2 regions of the Kribbella sp. NPDC023972 genome follow, and region 2 is predicted to be linked to the other one. Evidence: riboswitches for the same ligand, from Rfam matches in the RefSeq annotation. Region 2 holds a riboswitch; the other holds the start of a gene.
The links. Region 2 has a riboswitch for FMN ahead of ribD (bifunctional diaminohydroxyphosphoribosylaminopyrimidine deaminase/5-amino-6-(5-phosphoribosylamino)uracil reductase RibD). Riboswitches for the same ligand answer to the same signal wherever they lie in the genome.

Region 1: it holds a riboswitch for FMN, as region 2 does, so the genes downstream of both, ribB (3,4-dihydroxy-2-butanone-4-phosphate synthase) here and ribD (bifunctional diaminohydroxyphosphoribosylaminopyrimidine deaminase/5-amino-6-(5-phosphoribosylamino)uracil reductase RibD) in region 2, are expected to answer to the same signal.

Annotation. Positions count from the first base shown of each region.
Region 1 is NZ_JBEZZH010000004.1:118,827-122,223, forward strand. Features, by position in the region: gene AB0F43_RS17620 (DUF4038 domain-containing protein) at 1-1,217, opposite strand, end outside; FMN riboswitch at 1,270-1,403, shown strand; gene ribB (3,4-dihydroxy-2-butanone-4-phosphate synthase) at 1,495-2,115, shown strand; gene AB0F43_RS17630 (transketolase family protein) at 2,099-3,064, opposite strand; gene AB0F43_RS17635 (transketolase) at 3,183-3,397, opposite strand, start outside.
Region 2 is NZ_JBEZZH010000003.1:760,443-763,839, forward strand. Features, by position in the region: gene AB0F43_RS16775 (MFS transporter) at 1-786, shown strand, start outside; FMN riboswitch at 953-1,086, shown strand; gene ribD (bifunctional diaminohydroxyphosphoribosylaminopyrimidine deaminase/5-amino-6-(5-phosphoribosylamino)uracil reductase RibD) at 1,237-2,274, shown strand; gene AB0F43_RS16785 (riboflavin synthase) at 2,275-2,883, shown strand; gene pnuC (nicotinamide riboside transporter PnuC) at 2,880-3,397, shown strand, end outside.

The DNA.
Region 1 (3,397 bases), on a different contig from region 2:
AGCCCGACGTACGACGACCCCTCGAACCCGACCGCCTCGCGCCAGCCGGCTCCCGGCGCGGCGAAGTACTCCGACTGACCGGGCTCGTCCGGACGCAGCATCCACTGCCACAGACTGCCCGCGCCGTAGACGACGCCCATCGTCCCGCCCGCGCACAGGTTGCTCCACGCCTCGTGCCCCTGCCACCAGCCGGCCGCCCGGCCCGTCTCCCGGGTGTTCTCGTACGTCGGCTCGCCGTTCGCGACCGCCTTGACCGGCTGATTCCGCCACATGTCCGCGACCCGCTCGGGCACGTGCTCGCCCTGGTGACCGGTCTGGCACCACTGGAAGTCGAGCCAGTCGGCGTCCTGGTGCGCCCGGGCCCGGCTGTGCGGACGGTAGTGGATCCCGGTCGGCTGGTCGTAGCAGTCCGCTGCCTGCACAGCGATCCCGCCCGCCGCGACCTGCGGCTCCTCACCGGACCCATCCCCGCCAACCAGGTAGATCGCCGGCTGGGCGCCGTACCGGGCGACGAGGTAGCGGCAGTACCGCGCGTACTCCTCCGGCGGTACGACGGTGCCGGCGACGTCGAGGCCCTTCCAGCCGAAGCCCTGGAAGACCGGCTGGAGGACCGGGACGATGCCGTGCTCGACCAGGATCCGGAGCAGGTGGTCGAGGTACTGGAAGTACTCGACGTTCAGCTGGTTCAGGTGTCCCTCGGGGAGGTCCTCGAAGCCGACACCGAAGCCCTCGTCCTGGGTGCGGTCACGTGGGCCGACGGCTCGCATGTCGGGCTGCACACTCATCAGCAGGACGGCGTTGAAGCCCTTCGCCTGCCGGTCGGCGGCGTACTCGCGAACCTGGTCGGGCGTCGCCCGCCATGGCAGTGCCCAGGCGGTGTCGGCGGCCATGATCGCCGGCGTACCGTCCGCGTGGACCAGGCTGCGACCACCGGGCGACATCCGCCAGAAGCCGTGGGCGTAGAACGGGTTGGGCTCGTCAGGAGCGGCCGGTCGTACGTCGAGCACACCATGGTCCGATCCGCTGGTCCACTGCCAGCGACCCGGATCCGGCGCGGCGAAGCGCACTCGCCAGGTGTCCCCGCCGTCCCAGAACGCGGGCCGGCGCAACCGGAGACCGCTCTCGTGCTCGAACTCGGCCCACTCCTCGGCGGCGTACGGCTCCTGGTGGCTCCGGGTCAGCTCGAGCTCGTGCTCACGCCAGACTGAGATGGACATGACACTCCAAGGATCGTCGGGACGGATAAACTGATCGGTGAACAGCAAGACCACACGTGCTCTGGGGTCGGTGAAATTCCGAGCCGGCGGTGACAGTCCGCGACCCGTACGTCCGCGAGGACGTCCGGTTGACCCGGTGGAACTCCGGGACCGACGGTGAAAGTCCGGATGGGAAGACGCACGTGGCAGTCTTCGCGGTGCGCTGCCGGCTCGTGAGCCGGACGTGCCCGCGGAGCTTGTCGTTGCCCCGGAGTGCCACGCCGAGAGGACAGCGACCGTGAGCTCCGCAACCACCACCCGCCTGGACACGATCCGGCGCGCCGTCGACGAGATCGCCCTGGGACGGCCGGTCGTGGTCGTCGACGACGAGGACCGGGAGAACGAAGGCGACCTGACCTTCGCCGCGAGCCTGGCCACCCCCGAACTGATGGCCCTGCTGGTTCGGTACACCAGCGGCTACGTCTGCGCGCCGGCCGCGCCGGAGATCCTGGACCGGCTCGAGCTGCCGCTGATGGTGCCGGACAACCAGGACAGCCTGCGGACGGCGTACACGATCTCCGTGGACGCGAGCGCCGGTATCGGGACCGGGATCTCGGCCGCCGACCGGGCCCGGACCGTCCGCGTGCTGGCCGACCCGGCGGCACAGCCCGCGGACCTGATCCGGCCCGGTCACATCCTCCCGCTGCGCGCGGTGGACGGCGGCGTCCGGCAGCGGCCCGGTCACACCGAGGCCACCGTTGAACTCGTCCGGCTGGCCGGACTGCCGCCGGTCGGCGTGATCGGCGAACTGATGAACGACGACGGCACCCTGATGACAGGCCCGGACCTGCGCACCTTCGCCGACACCCACGCCTTCGCGATGGTCTCGATCGCCGACCTGGTCACCTACCTGTCGTGAGCAGCTGCCGGGCGGAGCTCGCGATCCCGTCCGGCGACAGGCCGTAGTGGTCCAGCAGGTAGCCGGCCGACCCCGTGGGCGCGAACTCGGGAATCCCGAGGATCGACACCCGCGCCGGATGGTGCTGGACGACGGTCTCCGCGACCGCGCCGCCGAGGCCGCCGCCGGTCACCGCCTCCTCGGCGGTGACGATGCCGGCCGTCTCCCGCGCGGCTGCGACCACCGCGTCGACGTCCAGCGGTTTCACTGTCGGCATCGACAGCACCCGGGCCGAGATCCCTTCGGTGGCGAGCTGTTCGGCCGCCGCCAGCGCCCGCCACAGCACGGTCCCGTTGCTGATCAGCGTCACGTCGTCCCCGGCCCGGACGGTGATCGCCTTGCCCAGCTGGAACTCGTAGTCGTCGGCGTACACCTTCGGCACGCTCATCCGGCTGACCCGGATGAACACCGGCCCGTCCGACGCGGCCGCCCAGCGGAGCGCGGCCGCGGTCTCGATCGGGTCGGCCGGCACGATCACGGTCATATTGGCGATCGCCCGCAGCCAGGCGATGTCCTCGATCGAGTGGTGGGTCGGGCCGAGTTCGCCGTACGCGACGCCGGGGCTCATCCCGCACAACTTCACGTTGGCGTTCGAGTAGGCGACGTCCGCCTTGATCTGCTCCAGCGCGCGGGCGGTGAGAAAGCAGGACGCGGCCGAGACGAACGGGATCCGGCCGCCGTTGGCCAGCCCGGACGCCACGCCGACCATGTCCTGCTCGGCGATCCCGACGTTGATCAACCGGTCCGGGAACGCCTTGCGGAAGCTGTTCAGCTTGCTCGAACCGACCGAGTCGTTCACCACCCCGACGATGCGGTGGTCCGCGTGCGCGAGCTCGGCCAGCGTCTCGACGTACGCGTCCCGGCAGTCGTACCGCGGCTGGTCCGCAATCGACGTGTGCACGATGGTCATGGGGCCTCCCGGCCTGGACTGAGGAGCGGAGGGAGCGAAGCGACTGGAGCGACGAGGAAAGGCCGGGAGGCAAAGCCCCATGACCCCGCCGGCGCCGAAGGCCCGGCCAAAAGCACAGTCATGCCGGCTCCCTGTCGAATCTGGGTCTGCCCGCGGCCTCCAGCTCGGTGAGCGCCTGCTGGAACTCGGCGGCGTCCGGCACCCGGTGGTGCCAGGCGACGTTGTTGCTCATGAACGAGATCGGGTGGCCCTTGTGGGTGTGGGCGATCACGAAGGTCGGCTTCCCGGGCCGGAACGGTACGGCGGACAGCACGTCGAGCAGCTCGCCATGGT
Region 2 (3,397 bases):
GCGATTCTGACGATCACGCTGGTCGGCGGGCTCGCCAGTTCGATCTTCATTCCGCTGACTGGTCACCTTGTGCAGGCGTACGGCTGGCGGAACACCCTGGTCATCCTCTCCGTAGTTACCGCCGTCATCACGATCCCGCTGCATGCTCTGGTGGTACGGCGGACCATCCGGCAGCCCGAGCCGGGGCGGCAGAAGGAAGGATCGCCGCGGCGGGTGCTCAAGGATCCTGGGTTCTGGCTGCTCGCCGGGGCGTTCGTAATGCACAGTGCGGCGCTGGCGGTGATCTCGATTCATCTGGTGCTGTACCTGATCAGCCTCGGGCATCGACCGGCGACCGCGGCGACGTTGGCCGGGTTGCTGGGGTTGTTGTCCGTGACCGGGCGGCTTGTGACCAGTTTGTCGGTGCGGTGGTTGCCGATGGCCACCGTCACGGCGCTGGTGCTGGCGGTACAGGGGGTCGCGATCTCGTTGCTTCCGGTGGTCGGCCGGGAGGTCGTGGGGGCGGTGCTCTCCCTGACATTGTTCGGGCTTGGGTTCGGGGTGTCGTCGATCGCGACGCCGGCGATCTTGCTGGACCGGTACGGCGCCGACGGGTTCGGGACGATCTCCGGGATGCTGGCCACGCCGGTCACCATCGCCAAGGCGGTCGGGCCGCTTGGCGGTGCGGCGCTCGCCGAGGCGGTCGGCTACCGGCCGCTCATCCTGACGGTCGCAGCCGCCTGCGTGACCGCCGCGGCCGCGCTGGCGCTCACCCGGCGAACCCAGCGAGCTCACCGAGCCCGGTGAGCGAGGTGACCGCGGTGGACGCGGTGGGCGCGCTGAGGGCAGTGATCCGGTGAAGTCGGTGGACCCGGGGCCGGGGCCGTCCGGAGGGCTCGGGGTGACCGGGATGTGGCCTGGGTGGGGGTGGGGTGGTGCGGGAGTGGCACACTTGGGGTACGAGTGAACCCACTCGCGTGCTCCGGGGTCGGTGTAATTCCGAGCCGGCGGTGAAAGTCCGCGACCCGGCCGCAGCGGTTGAGCGGCCGGTTGACCTGGTGGAATTCCGGGACCGACGGTGAAAGTCCGGATGGGAGGCGCACGCGATCGGCGGGTGCGCTCTGGCGTCCGGTGACGCGGGTCCCCAAAGGCCCGCACAGACGCGGGCCGAAAGGTCCGCGGAAGAGCTGGACGGCAGCGCGTGTACGCCGGTCGTCACGAGCCCCGGAGTGCGTCCGTGACGACGAGGGACCGTGAGTGAACAACGCTTCGCCGATCGACGTCGCCTGGATGCGGCGGGCCATCGAGCTGGCCGCGAAGGGCATCGGCAGCACCCACCCCAATCCGGTGGTCGGCTGTGTGGTCACCGGCCGGGACGGGCATCCGGTCGGTGAGGGCTTCCATGCCGTTGCCGGTGGCCCTCACGCCGAGGTCGAGGCGCTGACCATGGCCGGTGACCGGGCCCGGGGCGGTACGGCGTACGTGACGCTGGAGCCGTGTAATCACACCGGACGGACCGGTCCGTGTGCCGACGCCTTGATCGAAGCCGGGGTCGCCCGGGTCGTGTACGCCGTTCCGGACCCCAACAAGCAGGCGGCCGGCGGTGCCGAGAAGCTCAAGAACAAGAACATCGAGGTGACCGAGGGCGTCCTGCAGGTGGAGGCCGAGGCGGTCAACCACGTGTGGCTGCACAGCGTCCGGATGGGTCGCCCGTTCGTCACCTGGAAGTTCGCCACCACCCTCGACGGGCGCTCGGCGGCGCCGGACCGGAGCAGCAAGTGGATCACCGGTCCGATCGCGCGCGCCGACGTACACCGGAAGCGGGCCGAGTGCGACGCGATCGCGGTCGGCACCCAGACCGTGCTGGTCGACGACCCCGAGCTCACGGTCCGGGACGACAACGACGTACCGGCCGCCCGCCAGCCGTTGCGCGTCGTAGTCGGTGATCGCGAGATCCCGCTGACCGCGCGGGTCCGCAACAACCGCGCGCAGACGCTGATCCTGCCGACGCACGACCCCGCCGAGGTGCTCCGGCAGCTCGACGACCACCACATCCGGCACCTCTGGCTCGAAGGCGGCCCGACGCTGGCCGCCGCCTTCCTCCGGGCGCAGCTGGTCGACCAGATCGTCGCGTACGTCGCCCCGGCCGTGCTCGGCTCGGGGTACGCCGCGATCGGTGACCTGGGCGCGGAATCGATCGACCACCTGCGGCGGTTCAAGCTAGCGGACGTCACCCGCCTCGGCGACGACGTCCGGCTGATCCTGACGCCGCTCGAACCGCAAAGGACGCACTGAATGTTCACCGGAATCGTCGAGGAGCTCGGCACCGTCGAAGCGCTCGACCTGCTCGAAGGTGACGCCGCCCGGCTCACCATCCGCGGCCCCAAGGTCACCGAGGACGCCAAGCACGGCGACTCGATCGCGGTCAACGGCTGCTGCCTGACCGTGGTCGAGACCGGCGACGGCACCTTCACCGCCGACGTGATGCGCGAGACCCTGCAGCGCACCAGCCTCGGCCAGGCCACCAAGGGCTCGCAGGTCAACCTGGAGCGCGCGGTGTCCGCCCACGCGCGGCTCGGCGGTCACATCGTCCAGGGCCACGTCGACGGTGTCGGGACGATCGCCAGCCGCCGGCCGGCCGAGCGCTGGGAGGACGTCCGGATCGCCGCCGCGCCGCAGATCCTCAAGTACGTCGCCGAGAAGGGCTCGATCGCCATCGACGGCGTCTCCCTGACGGTCACCGACGTGGACGACGCGACCGGCACCTTCGGCGTCAGCCTGATCCCGACCACTCTCGAACTCACCGTGCTCGGCCGCAACGCGGTCGGCGACACCGTCAACCTCGAGGTCGACGTGATCGCCAAGTACGTCGAACGCCTGCTCACCAACGGAGGCACCAAGTGATCAACTGGTTGCTGCACGCGGAGGTGGAGATCGCCGGCTCGCCGGTGCTCGTCCGCGAGATCGTCGGCAACGTCTTCGGCCTCGGCAGCGCCGTGTTCGGCATGCGCCGGCTGGTGGCCGCCTGGCCGGTCGGCATCGTCGGCAACGTGCTGCTGTTCACGGTGTTCGTCGGCGGGATCTTCGACACCCCGCAGGACAAGGACCTGTGGGGCCAGGCCGGCCGTCAGGTGTTCTTCGCGCTGGTCAGCCTCTACGGCTGGTACCGGTGGTACCAGACCCGCCACGGCGGTGCCGACAAGGCAGTGCAGCCGCGCTGGGCGACCGCGCGTGAGCGGCTCGAGCTGCTCGGCCTGGCAGTCGTCCTCTACGCCATCTCGTACTTCGTCCTGCGCGAGCTCGGCTCGTGGGGACCGCAGTGGGACGCGTGGATCCTGACCGGCTCGATTCTGGCGACGTACGGGATGGCCCGTGGGTTCGTCGAGTTCTGGCTGATCTGGATCGCCGTCGACGTGGT